DNA from 4 places in the Pseudomonas sp. NyZ480 genome. Region 3 is predicted to be linked to each of the others. Evidence: predicted binding sites of a transcription regulator. Region 3 holds the regulator's gene; each other region holds the start of a gene.

Evidence for each region. Region 3 encodes FliA, which starts transcription of late flagellar genes. Its sites were predicted from a motif close to CTAAAGTTTNNNNNNNNNNNGCCGNTAA; they were not measured.
Region 1: P3R38_RS13450 (methyl-accepting chemotaxis protein) is a predicted target of FliA. The motif match lies at 1,347-1,374, and genes of this name have one in related genera.
Region 2: P3R38_RS21730 (methyl-accepting chemotaxis protein) is a predicted target of FliA. The motif match lies at 1,165-1,192, and genes of this name have one in related genera.
Region 4: P3R38_RS04835 (methyl-accepting chemotaxis protein) is a predicted target of FliA. The motif match lies at 2,296-2,323, and genes of this name have one in related genera.

Annotation. Positions count from the first base shown of each region.
Region 1 covers NZ_CP120626.1:2,941,689-2,945,920, forward strand. The annotation lists gene P3R38_RS13440 (DUF1294 domain-containing protein) at 1-386, opposite strand, end outside; gene P3R38_RS13445 (undecaprenyl-diphosphate phosphatase) at 388-1,218, opposite strand; gene P3R38_RS13450 (methyl-accepting chemotaxis protein) at 1,520-3,154, shown strand; gene pnuC (nicotinamide riboside transporter PnuC) at 3,370-3,936, shown strand; gene P3R38_RS13460 (AAA family ATPase) at 3,933-4,232, shown strand, end outside.
Region 2 covers NZ_CP120626.1:4,733,020-4,737,251, forward strand. The annotation lists gene P3R38_RS21720 (heavy metal translocating P-type ATPase) at 1-665, shown strand, start outside; gene cueR (Cu(I)-responsive transcriptional regulator) at 662-1,066, shown strand; gene P3R38_RS21730 (methyl-accepting chemotaxis protein) at 1,243-3,186, shown strand; gene P3R38_RS21735 (helix-turn-helix transcriptional regulator) at 3,190-3,969, opposite strand; gene P3R38_RS21740 (acetyl-CoA C-acetyltransferase) at 4,078-4,232, opposite strand, start outside.
Region 3 covers NZ_CP120626.1:3,790,374-3,794,605, reverse strand. The annotation lists gene flhF (flagellar biosynthesis protein FlhF) at 1-692, shown strand, start outside; gene fleN (flagellar synthesis regulator FleN) at 786-1,619, shown strand; gene fliA (RNA polymerase sigma factor FliA) at 1,616-2,356, shown strand; gene P3R38_RS17355 (chemotaxis response regulator CheY) at 2,460-2,834, shown strand; gene P3R38_RS17350 (protein phosphatase CheZ) at 2,854-3,642, shown strand; gene P3R38_RS17345 (chemotaxis protein CheA) at 3,655-4,232, shown strand, end outside.
Region 4 covers NZ_CP120626.1:1,067,576-1,071,807, forward strand. The annotation lists gene P3R38_RS04830 (glycosyltransferase family 1 protein) at 1-224, opposite strand, end outside; gene P3R38_RS04835 (methyl-accepting chemotaxis protein) at 396-2,270, opposite strand; gene P3R38_RS04840 (helicase HerA-like domain-containing protein) at 2,439-3,914, shown strand; gene P3R38_RS04845 (inorganic phosphate transporter) at 4,024-4,232, opposite strand, start outside.

The DNA.
Region 1 (4,232 bases), 850 kb from region 3:
ACCCAGAATACCTGGTGCAGCAGCACGATGCCCCAGAACACCAGCTGGTAGGAAACCTTCCGAGTCTTGTGCCGAAACAGTTGTTGGGCCACCAGTGCTCCAGGCCAGCCCCCTAGAAGCTCGCTGACATGCAACACCTTCTCAGGCGTACGCCAGGCTTGGGCGCGCGCCTGGTGCTTGTCCTGCCAGTACAGCAGCAGGCAGATCAAGCTCGCCGCCGGATAGACGGCTAGCGGCCACCAGGCTTGCCCACCCCAAGCCATCTGGGCCACGCCAATTCCTGGCAGCAGGCACAATGCGCCCAAAACCAGCAGCTTGAAGCGGGCATGGCGTACCCCCTCCTCACGAGCGGCGCCATACTGCCCCTTGGCTTGCGTGCGTGCCATATCAGCCGTGCGCCGTCGACCAGTCGACCCAGCCGAACTGCCAGGTGGCCAGAATCAGCAGGCCAAAGGCAATGCGGTACCAGGCGAACACTGCATAGCTGTGATTGGCGATGAACTTCAACAAGCCTCGCACGGCGATCATGGCGAAAATGAACGAAGTCACGAAGCCGATGGCGAAGACTGGCAAGTCGCTGGGCTGGAACAGATCGCGGTACTTGTAGCCTGAATACACCGCCGCCCCCACCATGGTGGGCATGGCCAGGAAGAAGGAGAACTCGGTAGCGGCCTTGCGCGACAGACCGAAGATCAAGCCGCCGATGATGGTCGAACCGGAGCGGGAAGTGCCGGGGATCATGGCCAGGCACTGGATGAAGCCGATTTTCAGCGCATGGCTCCAGCGCATGTCGTCGACGTGATCGACCTCGACGCGGTGGTCGCGGCGCTCGGCCCACAGCATGATGAACCCACCGACCACCAGCGCAGCAGCCACGGTGATCGGGTTGAACAGGTATTCATGAATCAGGTCGGCGAACAACACACCGAGCACCACCGCAGGCAGGAAGGCCAGCAGCAGGTTACCGGTGAAGCGTCGCGCGGTGGGCTGGCGGGTCAGCCCAAAGACCACATCGAGGATCTTGCGTCGGAATTCCCAGACCACCGCCAGGATCGCCGCCAACTGGATGATGATGTTGAACGCCATGGCCCGCTCGCCACCGAAGCCGATCAGGTCGGCGACGATAATCTGGTGGCCGGTACTGGAAATCGGCAGAAACTCCGTGAGTCCCTCGACCACACCTAAGATGATTGCCTGGAAGGCAGTCCAAAAATCCATCGTTCCCCCGGGTGGAGCACTGCTCTGTGCAGGCCCCTAGTTCTTGATTTGCTTGTGATTTGCCGCACGCGGCGCGGCTGTTTTACAGCGACTGTTGGTGGCAATGCCAGTCGAAAAGTTCACGCTGCCTAAAGGTTTCATCTTGGGCGGCCGAAATCCTAACAGAGACGCCCTGCGATCGCTTGCCTGAACAGCGGCAGAGTAGCCCGGATCTAGCACTTAGCCATTAGTCGAGTGGGGGGCGACGGCAAAGCGTGTTTGGATGCACCTGAATAACAAGAAAAACGCGGGAGTAACCTTCATGAAGACCTTGAGGTCGATGTCGATCAGCCGCCGCTTGTGGCTGATACTGCTGGTGGCCGTGGCAATGCTGGTAGTGCTGGGCTTGTTGATGCTGCGCCAGATCCACGGCGACCTTTACCAGGCCAAGGCGGAGAAGACCCGCCATGTGGTCCAGACTGCCGCAGGTGTGCTGGCCTACTACCAGGGGCTGGAGGCTGCCGGAAGCCTCAGCCGCGAGGCGGCCCAACAGCAGGCCCTGCAAGTGGTGCGTGGGCTGCGCTATGACCAGAATGACTACTTCTGGATCAACGACCTGGGGCCGAAAATGATCATGCACCCGGCCAACCCCAAACTCGATGGCCAGGACCTTTCGGCCATCCGAGACCCAGACGGTTTCGCCGTTTTCAACGAAATGGTCGCCCTCGCCCGCAGCCAGGGCGCAGGCCCGGTCAACTACCGCTGGCCCAAGCCGGGCGCCACCGATCCGGTGGCCAAGACCTCCTACATTCAATTGTTCAAGCCTTGGGGCTGGATCATCGGTTCGGGTGTGTACGTCGACGATGTGCAGGCCGAATTCGCCCGTCAGTTGCGCGACGCCACCCTGGTCGGCCTGGGCATCGCCCTGTTGATGGCGCTTGTGGTGATGCTCATTGCCCGCAGCATTGCCCGCCCACTGCAGGAAGCCGTTCAAGCCATGGGCAATATTGCCAGTGGCGAGAGCGACCTGACCCGGCGTCTGGACACCCACGGCCGTGACGAGATCACCCACCTGGGCGAGCATTTCAACCGCTTCAACGGCAAATTGCAGGGGGTCGTCGGCCAACTGCAAGGTGCCGCCCATGCCTTGGCCCAGTCCGCAGGACAAGTCGGTGACAATGCTGGAGCCGCGCAACAGCGCAGCGCCCAGCAGTCGCTGCAGATGGACCAGGTGGCGACTGCCGTGAACGAAGTCACTTACGCCGTGCAGGACGTGGCCAAGACCGCCGAGCAAGCGGCCGGCGAGATGCGCGCTGCGCAACAGCAGGTGGAGCATGGCCAGCAAGCGATTCACGGCAGCCTGCAGCAGATCGACAGCCTGTCACAGACCATCGATCAGGCCGTGCAGGTGATCCGGGAACTGGCCGGGCACAGCAGCAAGATCGGCGGTGTACTCGATGTGATCCGCTCGATCGCCGAGCAGACCAACCTGCTGGCCCTGAATGCTGCGATCGAGGCAGCCCGCGCGGGCGAACAAGGCCGTGGTTTTGCCGTGGTTGCCGACGAAGTGCGCCTGCTGGCCCAGCGCACGGCTCAGTCGACCGCGGAAATCCATACCATGATCGAGCATTTGCAGGGCCAGTCGGATGCCGCGGTCAAAGCCATCGACACCAGCAGCGAGGCCTCCCGCCAGACGGTTCAGCAGGCCCGAGAAGCCGGCACCAGCCTGGATGCGATCAGCCACGCGCTGCACAACCTCACCGCACTCAATGCCTCCATCGCCAGTGCCACCTTGCAGCAGTCGCATGTCGTCGAGGAAATCAACCGCAACGTGCTGGATACTGCCGGTTTGTCACAGCAGACCGCCGACGCTGCCCGCCAGTCGAGCGATGCTGGGGAGGCACTGGCCCGCTTGAGCGAGGAGCTGGAGCAGCTGCTGCGTCAATTCAGGGTTTGAACCGCGTCTGCGAAGGGCCGCGAGGCGGCCCCGACAGGGACTGATGCGAGGGCTATGCCCTCGATCGCAGGCTACGCCCGCGCCCCCGCAGCTTCTTCGAATCGATGAGCTTTCGTTGTTCGGTCAGAGCCGGCAGCCAAGCGGTTCACAAAGCCTTGTCACTCATCGCCCCCCACGGGCTACAATCGCGCCCCCTCCCATTCCAAGGATCGCCGATGTCCGGCCTTGAGCTCATCGCCGCCGTGCTCGGCGTAATCGCCGTCTGGCTCACCGTCAAACAAAATGCCTGGTGCTGGCCGATTGGCCTGGTGATGGTGCTGATCTATGCCTGGCTGTTCCATGAGGTCAAACTGTACTCGGGCATGCTCCTGCAAGTGGCCTACGCTGCGCTGCAGCTGTATGGCTGGTGGCAATGGCTGCGCCCGGATCGCGCCGAAGATGCACGCAAGGTGTCCCGCCTGGGGGGGCCTGCCGTAGGTCACAGCCTGTTGGCCGGCCTTGTGTTGAGCCTGGCGCTGGGCGCGGCGATGGCCCGGTGGACCGATGCTGCCCTGCCCTGGCTGGACGCCACCTTGACCGGTTTCAGCTTGGTGGCGCAGGTATGGATGGCGCAGAAGCGCCTGCAGTGTTGGCCGTTGTGGGTGGTGGTCGATGTGGTGTACGTCGGTCAATACCTGCATCAACAGCTGTACTTCACTGCTGGATTCTTCGCCGTGCTGACCGTCATCGCTGTGCGCGGCTGGATGGAGTGGCGTCGTGATCCGGCGTTGGTGGCGCAATGAAAGTCGTAGTGCTGTGTGGTCCGGAATCCAGTGGTAAAAGCTGGCTAAGTCGAGTGCTTCAGGCTCGCTTCGGCGGCCTTGTCGTGCCGGAATACGTGCGCTACTTCATCGACCAGGAGGGCCGCGATACCTGCTACGCCGACATCCCCACCATCGCCCGCGGGCAACTGGCGTGGGAAGATGACGCTCGCGCCCGCCAGCCTCGTTTGTTGATCCTCGATACCCACTTGCTCAGCAACCTGTTATGGAGCCGGGCACTGTTTGGCGATTGCCCGGCCTGGATCGAGCAGGCCCTG
Region 2 (4,232 bases), 940 kb from region 3:
CCGGCGCACTGGCCACCCAGGCCCAGGCTTGGGAAACCGAAGGCCGTACCTTGTCGTGGCTCATCGAGCGCGGCGAACAGCCCCGTGTCATTGGCCTGTTCGCCTTCGGTGACAGCCTCAAGCCCGGCGCCGAACAGGCCGTCGCGGCCCTACGGGCACGCCACATCAGCAGCCATTTGCTGACCGGTGATAACCGTGGCAGCGCCAAAGTGGTCGCCGCTGCCCTTGGCATCGATGACGTTCACGCCGAAGTGCTGCCAGCCGACAAAGCCGCCACTGTCGCCGCACTCAAGCAGGATGGCGTGGTGGCGATGGTAGGCGATGGCATCAACGACGCGCCGGCCCTGGCCGCCGCCGATATCGGCATCGCCATGGGCGGTGGCACCGATGTCGCCATGCAGGCGGCCGGCATCACCTTGATGCGTGGCGACCCGCGCCTGGTGCCCGCTGCCCTGGAAATCAGCCGCAAGACCTACGCCAAGATTCGCCAGAACCTGTTCTGGGCCTTTATCTACAACCTCATCGGCATTCCGCTGGCAGCGCTGGGCTACCTCAATCCGGTACTGGCCGGCGCCGCCATGGCGCTGTCGAGCGTCAGCGTGGTCAGCAATGCCCTTTGGCTGAAAACCTGGAAACCCACCACCACCTCGCAGGAGGCCCCATGAACATCGGCCAGGCCGCCCGCCGCAGCGGGCTCAGCACCAAGATGATTCGCTACTACGAGTCCATCGGCCTGCTCAAGCCCGCTACCCGCAGCGACAGTGGCTATCGCCTGTACCACCAGGACGACCTGCACCGCCTGGCCTTCATCAAACGCTCACGCGACCTGGGCTTCTCGCTAGACGAAGTCGCCAAGCTGCTGACCCTGTGGCAGGACCGCCAACGCGCCAGTGCCGATGTGAAGGCCCTGGCCATGCAACACATCGACGAACTGAACCGCCGGATCGAAGAGTTGGTCAGCCTGCGCGATACCCTCGATGAGCTGGTCGCGCACTGCCAGGGCGACGACCGGCCAGACTGCCCAATACTCAAGGATCTGGCCAACGGTGGCGCTTGCTGCCCCTGAAAGCACACCGCTGCTGGCATTTTGGTATGCCATATTAGCCTAAACCCGACCGAATAGTCGCCAAATACGACTTTATCCAATAAATACGGGGGTTTCCCCTCAAAAAGCCGACGCTCCTGCCGATACAACGCTTACTGCCTCGTGTGTCGATAAAGAAAAAAATTCCGGGAGCGTCGATGAACATCAAACAGAAACTGACCTGGGCATTCGCGGTCATCGCCGCCTTGCCCATTGTGCTGGTAGCCACGTTAGTGGTCCTGAACCTGCGAGGCGAAGCCCGCGAAGGTTTCCTCGACGGCAGTAGCCGGGAAATCCGCCAGGTCAGCAATGCGATGAATATCTTCTTCCAGGGCATCGACCAAAACGTGGAGTTTCTGGCCGCGCAGCCCATGGTAGCCGCGACCGGTAACGAGCTGAACAAGTTCATGAGTGCCAATCCGTCCTATGAACTGGGTGCACAGGCGCAGCAGCTGCTCGACTTTTTCACCCGTCTGGCTGACGCTCACCCTGGCTACGCCTACATCTCCTACGGCGTCAGCGACGGCGGCTATGTCGGTTGGCCTGCCGGCCAGAAGTTCGTCAACTACGACCCACGCCCACGCCCGTGGTACCAGCAGGCCATGGCCAACCCCGGCAAGACCGTACGCACCGGGGCCTATTACTGGGCTCCCGACGATGCCGTGCTGGTCAGCACCGTACGCGCTGTCGCCAACAAACTGGGCAACCCAGGCGGTGTGGTCAACATCGACGTCTCGCTCAAAGGCCTGACCGAGATCGTCAAGCAGATCAAAGTGGGCGAAAGCGGTTACCTGATGCTGGTGGAAAGCAACGGTAACGTGATGGTCGACCCGCGCGATGCCAGCCACAACTTCAAACAACTGGCCAGCTTTGGTGACGGCTACGCCGAACTGGCCAAGGCCGGCAAAGGCCTGGTGGAGATCGAGCTCAACGGCACCCGCTACATGGCCAACGTCTACCCGGACGAAAAGCTGGGCTGGACTTTCATCGGCCTGATCGAACAAAGCGAAGTGATGCAGACCACTACCCGCCTGACTTGGCTGATCGGCACCATCGCCCTGGTGCTGGCGGCGCTGTTCGCGGTCGTCGGCGCGGCGTTCGCCAAGCTCATCGTGCGCCCGATCAACAGCGTGACCAGCGGTCTGGAAGACATCGCCCAGGGCGAAGGCGACCTGACCCGGAACCTGGAAATCCGCGGCCGCGACGAAACCGCACAACTGGCCAGCTGGTTCAACCAGTTCCTCGGCGCGATCCGCAGCCTGATTCAGCACATCGGTGCCGCCGCCGCCAAGATTCTCAGCACCTCCAGCAGTTCCACCCGGGTTTCCAGCGACATGGCCGAAGCCGCCGGGCGCCAGCGTGAAGCCGTGGACATGGTGTCCACCGCCTTCCACGAAATGGTCGCGACCGCCAACGAAGTGGCCCGCTCGTGCAGCCAGGCCGCGCAATCGGCCGACAGCGGCCAGCAGCAAGCGCGTGAAGGCCAGCAGCAGATCGATGCGGCGGTGCACAGCGTCGATCGCCTGAGCCAGGAGATCGAGCAGTCGGCGCAGTCGATCCAGCAACTGGAGCGTGACAGCAACGCCATTCAGTCGATCCTCGGCACCATCCGCTCGATTGCCGAGCAGACCAACCTGCTGGCCCTCAACGCCGCCATCGAGGCCGCGCGTGCCGGCGAGCAGGGCCGTGGTTTCGCCGTGGTCGCCGACGAAGTACGGGCCCTGGCCAAGCGCACCGCCGATTCCACCGCTGAGATCGACGGCCTGCTGGGCAACCTGGCCAGCCGTACCGCCGAGGTGGCCGAGCAGATGCACGCCAGCCTGGAGGTGTCGCAGCAGTCGGTCAGCCGGATCGGGCTGGCCCGCGACAGCTTTGGCCAGATTCGCGAGTCGGTGGACATCATCCGCGACATGAATACCCAGATCGCGACGGCAGCGGAAGAGCAGCACCAAGTGGCAGAGGACATCAACCGCCACATCAGCCAGATCCATGGCGATGCGCAACTGGTGGCCGAGCTGGCCCAAGCCGCCCGTCAGGACTCCGAGAGCCTGGCCGGCCTTTCCAACGAGCTGGATGCGCTGGTACGCCGCTTCCGCACCTGACCGCTAGAGCCGCAACTCGCCGGGGGTCGACCCGAACAGCTGCTTGAAGGCGGCGATGTAGGCTGAGGTGGAGTCATAACCACAGCCCAGCGCCGCCTCGGTCACACTCTCTCCCGCTTCCAGCAGGGCCAGGGACGACAACAGGCGCATGCGCTGGCGCCAGTTGCGAAAGCTCAGGCCCGTCTCCCGCTGGAACAGGCGCATCAGGGTTTTCTCCGAACACGCCAGCTGTCTGGCCCATTCCTGCAGGGTCTGCGGCTGCTCGGGTGTGGCGATCAGGCCGTTGCACAAGGCCAGCAGCCCGGGATGACGCGGCAACGGCAGTGAGAACCCAACCTCAGGCAATGTACGCAACTGATCGAGTAGCACAGACACCAGCCGTGCTTCGGGACTGTCGCCTTCGGGGTAATCCACGGGGAACAGGCAGAACTGCTTGATGAGTTCACGCGCCAGCGGCGTCACTTCCAGGACCCGGCACTGCGTCGGCGCCCACGGGCAGGCATCGCGGCGCACATAAAGGCTGCGCATTTCAGCCTGCATCGAGGTAACGACTTCGTGTTCGGCATCAGCGGGAATCCACACGCCCCATTGCGGCGGCGCGAAATAGCTGCCATCCGCGGTGTAGACGCCGAGCACTCCGCTGATGGCATAGGAGAACTGCACCCAGTCATGGCGGTGCCGCGTGGTCCAGGAGCCGGCGCCAAGGCTTTCGGCACGGGCGTAGAGCGGCCTGGGCAGGTGATCCAGCACTGGGATGGGGCGTGGGTGTCCGATGGTCGGCATGTGGGTTTCTTGTAGTTCTGACCAGACAAGCCTAACACGGGACTATCGGGCTCATCGCCGGCCAGCCGGCGATGGGATGCCTGAACCGTGGGCTTGTCGTGCAAATGCTCAACGCTCGACGATAGCCGTGACCCCCTGCCCACCCGCCGCGCAGATCGAGATCAAGCCCCGGCCCTTGCCTGCCGTCGCCAGCAACTTGGCCATGTTGGCCAGAATCCGCCCGCCCGTCGCGGCGAAGGGGTGGCCGGCCGCCAACGAACTGC
Region 3 (4,232 bases):
AAGTGCCCGAGGTCGAGCCGATCGAGGAGGGCGGTGTCATCGCCATGGTCGGCCCGGCCGGCATGGGCAAGACCACCACCCTGGCCAAGCTGGCCGCCCGCTACGTGCTCAAGTACGGCCCGCAGAACCTGGCGCTGGTGAGCATGGACAGCTTCCGTATCGGCGCGCAGGAGCAGCTCAAGACCTTGGGTCGTATCCTCAATGTACCGGTGACCTACGTCGATCCAGGCCAGTCGCTGGCCCAGGCGCTGGAGCCGCTGTTGCGCAAGCGCGTGGTGTTGATCGACACCGCCGGCCTGCAAGCCAGCGACCCGGCCCTGCGCATGCAACTGGAAACCCTGGCCGGTCGTGGCATTGCCGCCAAGAACTACCTGGTATTGGCAACCACCAGCCAGAAGCAGGTGCTGACCGCCGCCTACCACAGCTACAAGCGCTGCGGGCTGGCCGGTTGTATCCTGACCAAACTCGATGAAACGGCCAGCCTCGGTGATGTGCTGAGCCTTGCCATCAGTCATGAACTGCCCGTGGCCTACCTTACCGATGGCCCGCGCATTCCTGACGACCTGCACCTGCCGCGCGCGCACCAGTTGGTCAGCCGCGCGGTCAGTGTGCAGTTGCAGGACGAGCCCAGCGAAGAGGCCATGGCCGACATGTTCGCTGATCTCTATCACAACCCTCGGCGAGCGGGTTGATGATGCAGCGTGTGCACAGTACCTACACCAAGGGGCCCGCAGAATTGCCTCCCGTGGGGTTTGGGTCCAAGCGAGACAAGGTAAACAACAGACATGGGTAGCATGCATCCCGTACAGGTGATCGCCGTAACCGGTGGCAAAGGTGGCGTCGGCAAGACTAACGTTTCAGTGAACCTGTCCCTGGCGCTGGCTGAGCTTGGTCGGCGGGTCATGCTGCTGGACGCCGACCTGGGCCTTGCCAATGTCGACGTACTGCTGGGCCTGACGCCCAAGCGCACCCTGGCCGATGTGATCGAGGGGCGTTGCGAGCTGCGCGATGTCCTGCTGCAAGGCCCAGGCGGTGTGCGGATCGTGCCAGCGGCCTCAGGCACGCAGAGCATGGTGCACCTGGCGCCTGCCCAGCATGCAGGGCTTATCCAGGCATTCAGCGAGATCGGCGACAACCTCGACGTGCTGGTGATCGACACTGCTGCGGGTATTGGTGACTCGGTAGTCAGCTTCGTGCGCGCCGCCCAGGAAGTGCTGCTGGTGGTGTGTGACGAGCCGACCTCGATCACCGACGCCTACGCGCTGATCAAGCTGCTCAACCGTGACTACGGCATGAACCGTTTCCGTGTGCTGGCCAACATGGCGCAGAGCCCGCAGGAAGGGCGCAATCTGTTCGCCAAGTTGACCAAGGTCACCGATCGCTTCCTTGACGTCGCCCTACAATACGTCGGCGCCGTGCCGTATGACGAATGCGTGCGCAAGGCAGTTCAGAAACAGCGCGCCGTGTATGAAGCCTTCCCGCGGTCCAAGTGCGCCCTGGCGTTCAAGGCCATTGCGCAGAAGGTCGACAGCTGGCCGCTGCCGGCCAACCCCCGCGGGCACCTGGAATTCTTCGTCGAGCGTCTGGTGCAGCCCACCAGCGCAGGGCCGGTCCTATGAACGCGAGCGGTTTCAAGATGTACAGCAGGGCGTCCAAGGATGCCCAGTACGAACTGGTGGAGCGGTATGCGCCACTGGTCAAACGCATCGCCTACCACCTGCTGGCCCGTCTGCCAGCCAATGTCCAGGTGGAGGACCTGATCCAGGCCGGCATGATCGGCCTCCTGGAAGTGGCCAACAAATACGACGCCAGCAAGGGCGCAAGCTTCGAAACCTATGCGGGTATTCGAATCCGTGGCGCGATGCTCGACGAGGTGCGCAAGGGCGATTGGGCGCCGCGTTCCGTGCACCGAAACACGCGCATGGTCAGTGACGCGATGCGGTCTGTTGAAGCCAGAACAGGTCGCGACGCTAAAGATCACGAAGTTGCTGCCGAACTTCAATTGAGTCTCGATGATTACTACGGGATTTTGAACGATACCCTGGGCAGTCGCCTGTTCAGCTTCGACGACCTGTTGCAGGACGGCGAGCACGAAGGGTTGCACGAGGATGGGGCCAGCGGCCAGATCGAGCCGTCGCGCGATCTGGAGGACGAACGCTTCCAGGCTGCCCTGACCGATGCGATCGCCAACTTGCCGGAGCGTGAGCGGCTGGTGCTGGCGCTGTACTACGACGAAGAGCTGAACCTCAAGGAAATCGGTGAGGTGCTTGGGGTCAGCGAATCGCGTGTCAGCCAGCTGCACAGCCAATGCGCGGCGCGCCTGCGCAGTCGTCTTGGGGAATGGCGGGCACGTTGAGCCTGGGGTCGTTGCAGTCGTTTCACGTTGTACCGAATTGATTGAATGCGTGCTCGGGGCCGAGCGCGTTTGAGACTGCTTGGAGGTCTAATTGAACAAAGACATGAAAATCCTCATCGTTGACGACTTTTCGACGATGCGGCGGATCATCAAGAACCTGTTGCGTGATCTGGGTTTCACCAATACCGATGAAGCCGACGACGGCACCACGGCGCTGCCGATGCTCGAAAGTGGCCATTACGATTTCCTGGTGACCGACTGGAACATGCCGGGCATGTCCGGGATCGACCTGTTGCGCAAAGTGCGCGCCCATGATCGCCTCAAGGGGATGCCGGTGCTGATGGTGACCGCCGAAGCCAAGCGCGACCAGATCATCGAAGCGGCCCAGGCCGGCGTCAATGGCTACGTGGTCAAGCCTTTCACTGCCCAAGTGCTCAAGGAAAAGATCGAGAAAATCTTCGAGCGCGTTAACGGCTGAGGCACGTAAGGGGGGCGCCATGGAACCATCACATACGTCTTTGGGCGAGTTCGAATCGACCCTGAAGAAACATGCCGAGGAGTTGGTCGAGAGCCTGGAACGGGGACGTTTCGGCGATGCGGTGCAGCTGATCCATCAGCTGAACCAGACCCGCGACCGTGGCTTGTATCAGGAAGTCGGCAAGCTCACCCGCGAGCTGCACAGCGCGATCGTCAGCTTCCAGATCGACCCGCGCATGCCGCAGGCCGAGGAGGTCTCGCAGATCACCGACGCCACCGAGCGCCTGTCCTACGTGGTCAAACTCACCGAGGGTGCGGCCAACCGCACCATGGACCTGGTGGAGCAGAGCACGCCGGTACTCAACGAGCTGTCCGCCGAGGCCCAGGCCCTGAGCGTTGACTGGCAACGGTTCATGCGCCGCGAGGTGGCAGCACCGGAGTTTCGTGAGCTGGTCAAGCGCGTCGACAGTTTCCTGACGCATAGCGCCGACGGGAACCGCAAGGTCGCCGGCCACCTCAACGATATCTTGCTGGCTCAGGACTATCAGGACCTGACCGGCCAGGTGATCAAGCGGGTAACCGCACTGGTCACCGAAGTAGAAAGCAATCTGCTCAAGCTCGTGCTGATGGCCAGTCAGGTCGACCGTTTTGCCGGTATCGAACATGACCACCAGCAGCTGCGCGCTGAAAAAGATCAAGAAAAACATCCAACCCGGGGTGAAGGTCCGCAGATTCATGCCGATAAGCGTGAAGACGTCGTGTCCGGTCAGGACGATGTCGATGATCTGCTGTCCAGTCTGGGTTTTTAGGGAGCACGTTTAATGAGCTTCGGCGCCGATGAAGAAATCCTTCAGGATTTCCTGGTAGAAGCCGGCGAAATTCTTGAGCAACTGTCCGAGCAACTGGTCGAGCTGGAAAGCCGGCCTGACGATGCTGACCTGCTCAATGCGATCTTTCGCGGTTTTCACACTGTAAAAGGGGGCGCCGGCTTCCTTCAGCTCAATGAGCTGGTGGAGTGCTGCCATATCGCGGAGAACGTGTTCGACATCCTGCGCAAAGGTGAGCGCCGGGTCGATGCGGAACTGATGGACGTGGTCCTGGAAGCCCTGGACACGGTCAACAGCATGTTCGGCCAGGTGCGCGAGCGCAGCGAGATCACGCCAGCCACGTCTGAACTGCTGGCGGCGCTCTCGCGCTTGGCCGAGCCGGCCGGGGCCGAGGTCGCCGCGCCGGTGGTCGAAGCCGCGCCGGTGGCCGAACAGGCCGTCGCCGAAGCCGATATCACCGACACCGAATTCGAACAACTGCTCGACTCGCTCGATGCCGTGAAAGCCCAGGCCGAGGCCGCTTCCGAGCAGCTGCAGGGCGAAACGCTGACCGGCAGTGGCGATGAAATCAC
Region 4 (4,232 bases), 2.7 Mb from region 3:
GCCAGGCGCACCGGGAAGCGGTAGCCGTTGCCAAACGGCAGGGGAGGAGCGGGCACCTGATAGATGCCGTTGTCGTGGCTGGCGCTGGCGCCGGGGATCAAGAGACTGTGGCGCACGCCTGCAATGGCGTCGAGTCGATGGTGTTTGGCATCAAGATAGGTACGTACGCCGCCGCTGGCCGGGGCGTAGAACATGGTGATGTCAGCAATGTGCACGATCAGCATCCCTCCGGGATCGTCTTCGGGTCTGTCATCCGGCTGCAACGGGCCGGCGATGACGCGCCTAAAGGTTGACCTTCCTGAAGAATAGTTTGTTCGATCGGGGTAGGGGGCTTGGCGGGATAGCTTCGAACGACAGGAGCAGGCAGGCGGACTGCCTGCTCCTGTGGCGTGCGGTCAGATGCGGAACGTGCCGACCAGATGCTTGAGGCGGCTCGCTTGCTGCTCCAGGTCAGAGCATGCACGCAGGGTGGCCTGGAGGTTTTCGACGCCTTCCTGGTTGAGCATGTTGATTTCGTTGATGTCCATGTTGATCGAATCGACCACGGCGGTCTGTTCCTCGGTGGCAGTGGCCACCGACTGGTTCATGCCGTCGATCTCGCTGATGCGCACGGTCACGCTGTCCAGACGCTCGCCGGCCTGGTTGGCGATCTCCATGCTGTCCTGGCTGTGGCGCTGGCTTTGGCCCATGGTCTCCACCGATTCGCGGGCACCGATCTGCAGTTCCTCGATCATGGTCTGGACCTGCTGCGCCGATTCCTGCGTGCGGTGGGCCAGGTTGCGCACTTCATCGGCTACCACGGCAAAGCCTCGGCCAGCCTCGCCGGCGCGGGCAGCCTCGATCGCGGCGTTGAGTGCCAGCAGGTTGGTCTGCTGGGAGATACTGGTGATGACTTCGAGAATCTGGCCGATGTTGACGGTCTTGCTGTTGAGGGTCTCGATGTGCGCGCTGGAGCTGACGATCAGGTCGGACAGGCGGTTCATCGCCTCGATGTTGCGCTCCACTACTTGCTGGCCTTCCTCGGCCAGCAGGCGAGCCGAGCTGGCGTGTTGCGAGGCTTGGGCCGCATTGCCAGCGATCTCCTGGGCGGCAGCACCCAGTTCGTTGATGGCGGCGGCGACGCTGTTGGTGCGGTTGGACTGTTCGTCGGAGTTGGCCATCGACGAGTTCGATGCGCTGATGACCCGAAGGGCTACTTCATTGACCTGCTCGGTGGCCGAGGACACTTCGCGGATCGAGCTGTGGATACGCTCGACGAAGCGGTTGAAGGCGGTACCCAGAATACCGAACTCGTCGTGGCTGTGGATTTTCAGCCGCTTGGTCAGGTCGCCTTCGCCTTCGGCGATGTCTTCCATCGCTCGGGTCATGGTGTGCAGCGGCTGCATGAGTGCGCGGATCAGCAGGCCGAGCAGACCGATGATGATCACCACGGCAACGACCGTGGCGATGACCGCCGAGGTGCGGAAAGTGCTCAGCATGGCGAAGGCTTTTTGCTTGTCCACCGACAGGCCGATGTACCAGTTGGCCGATGGCAGGCCTTTGATCGGCGTGAAGGTCAGCAAGCGCGCCTGACCGTCGGTATCGACTTCGGTCAGTTCACCGGACAGCTTGGGGGTCTTTTGCGGGAACAGGTCCGACAGCGACTTCATCACCAGCTCTTTGTCCGGGTGAACCAGGATCTTGCCTTGATCGTTGACCAGGAAGGCATAACCCATGCCGCCGAAGTTCAGCGAGTTGACGATCCGTACCAGGCCGTCGAGGTCCAGGTCGCCGCCGACCACGCCGACGGAGCCGGAAACCTTGTTGATGATGCCGATGACCATCTTGTTGGTGGCCATGTCGATGTACGGTTCGGTAAGCGTCACGCCGGAGGCGTTCATGCCGTCCTTATACCAAGGGCGGGTACGTGGATCGTAGCCATCGGGCATCTTGGTGTTGGGGCGGACACTGAAACCACCATCGACCTTGCCCAGGTACACGGTCAGGAAGCTGGAGGTCAGGGCATTCTGGCCCATCAAGGTCTCAGCCTTGGCGGGTTCCTGGGCAATGTTCTGTGCCAGATTCTCCACCAGTTTTATGCGACCTTCGAACAGGTTGCGAATGTTGGTCGAAGTGGATTCGCCCATTTCAGCCAGATAATTCTCCAGATTTTCCCGGATCGCATTACGCTGGAGGTAATCGTTGTAGAGGGTGAACAAACTGAAGGCGAGTATCACGATCAGTGAGGCTGCCAATAGGATCTTATGGCTGAAACGAAGGCTTTTGTTCATGGCGTAATCGGTTCCGCTAAGGTTTTTATCGGGCGTTCGCACGAATACAGCAGTCAAACAGTGCAACATCCCGGAAAGTCCTTTTTCGGTTGTTCCTGCTTTGAAGGCGAATATCACATGGGTGTATCGGCCGATTCAGGGTGAAGCTTGAGTAGAGGAAGAGAGAACATGTCGGATTCTTCGCAATTAGTTGTCGGCGCAGGTTTGGATGGCCAGCCCGTCACCCAAGCCATGCGCCTGGCCAACCGTCATGGTTTGGTCGCCGGGGCCACGGGGACGGGTAAAACCGTCACACTTCAGCACCTTGCGGAAGCTTTCAGCGATGCGGGGGTGGCGGTATTCGCGGCCGATGTCAAAGGTGACCTGTGTGGCCTGGGGGCGATGGGGGCCCCGCAAGGCAAGGTAGCCGAGCGGATTGCCGGCATGCCCTGGTTGGGACACACGCCACAGGCTTATCCGACCAGCCTCTGGGATATCGCTGGCCAGTCCGGTCACCCGCTGCGTACCACCCTCAGCGAAATGGGGCCGCTGTTGCTGGGCAACTTGCTTGAACTGACCGACAGCCAACAGGCCGCGCTGTATGCCGCGTTCAAGGTGGCGGACCGCGAAGGCCTGTTGCTGCTGGATCTGAAGGACCTCAAGGCTCTGCTAGGGCATTTGAAGGACAACCCACAATTGCTCGGCGAAGACAGCGCTCTGATGACTGGCGCCTCGACCCAGGCACTGTTGCGTCGGCTGGCCACCTTGGAGCAGCAAGGCGCCGAGGCCCTGTTCGGCGAGCCAGCCTTGCAGCTCGAAGATCTGCTGCGCCCTGACCACGACGGGCGTGGGCGCATTCACCTGCTCGATGCCAGCCGCCTGGTGCATGAGGCGCCGAAGGTGTATGCGACCTTCCTGCTATGGCTGCTGGCTGAGCTGTTCGAGCAACTGCCGGAGCGTGGGGATGCCGACAAGCCTGTGCTGGCGCTGTTCTTCGATGAAGCCCACTTGTTGTTCAACGATACGCCCAAGGCTTTGCAGGACCGGCTGGAGCAGGTGGTGCGGCTGATCCGCTCAAAAGGAGTGGGGGTTTATTTCGTCACTCAGTCACCGGGCGATCTGCCGGATGCCGTGCTGGCTCAACTGGGATTGCGCATCCAGCATGGTCTGCGGGCATTCACCGCCAAGGAGCAGAAGTCGCTACGGGCGGTGGCTGATGGTTTTCGGCCGAATCCTGCGTTCGATACCTTGGCTGTGCTGACCGAGCTGGGTATCGGCGAGGCCTTGGTGGGAACACTGGAGGAGAAGGGCACGCCAGCGATGGTCCAGCGCGTGCTGATCGCCCCGCCGCAGTCGCGGATCGGGCCGCTCACGGCAGCCGAGCGAAGTGCCTTGATCGCCGGCTCACCGTTGCTAGGACGCTATGACAAGCCGGTCGACCGCGAGTCGGCGTACGAGATGTTGAGTCAACGCAAAGGTGAGCCGGTGGAGCCTGCGCCGGTGCCCAAGGTGGATGAAGACAGTTTTGCCGACAAGGCCGGGGAGTTCTTGCAGAGTGCGGCAGGGCAGGCAATCAAGTCGGCGGTGCGGCAAGCGGCCAACCAGTTGGGGCGCCAGCTGGTGCGGGGGTTGATGGGGTCGTTGTTGGGAGGCAGGAAGCGGTAGTGAACCTGCGCCGACCCTTGCGCGGGTAATCCCGCTCTTACTAAGCAGGGGCGGAGAGCAGATATGAAAAGGGCGCCCGAAGGCGCCCCTTTCACATGTGCGGTATCACTTAGCCAATGGCTTTCGACGCCAGCCAGAACAGGCCGGCCGCGAGGCCCATCGAGGCCGGCAGGGTCAGGACCCAGGCCAGCAGGATGGTTTTCACGGTACCGCCTTGCAGGCCGCTCTTGTTGGCAACCATGGTACCGGCGACGCCGGATGACAGGACGTGGGTGGTCGACACCGGCAGGCTGAACACGTTGGCCATACCAATGGCGC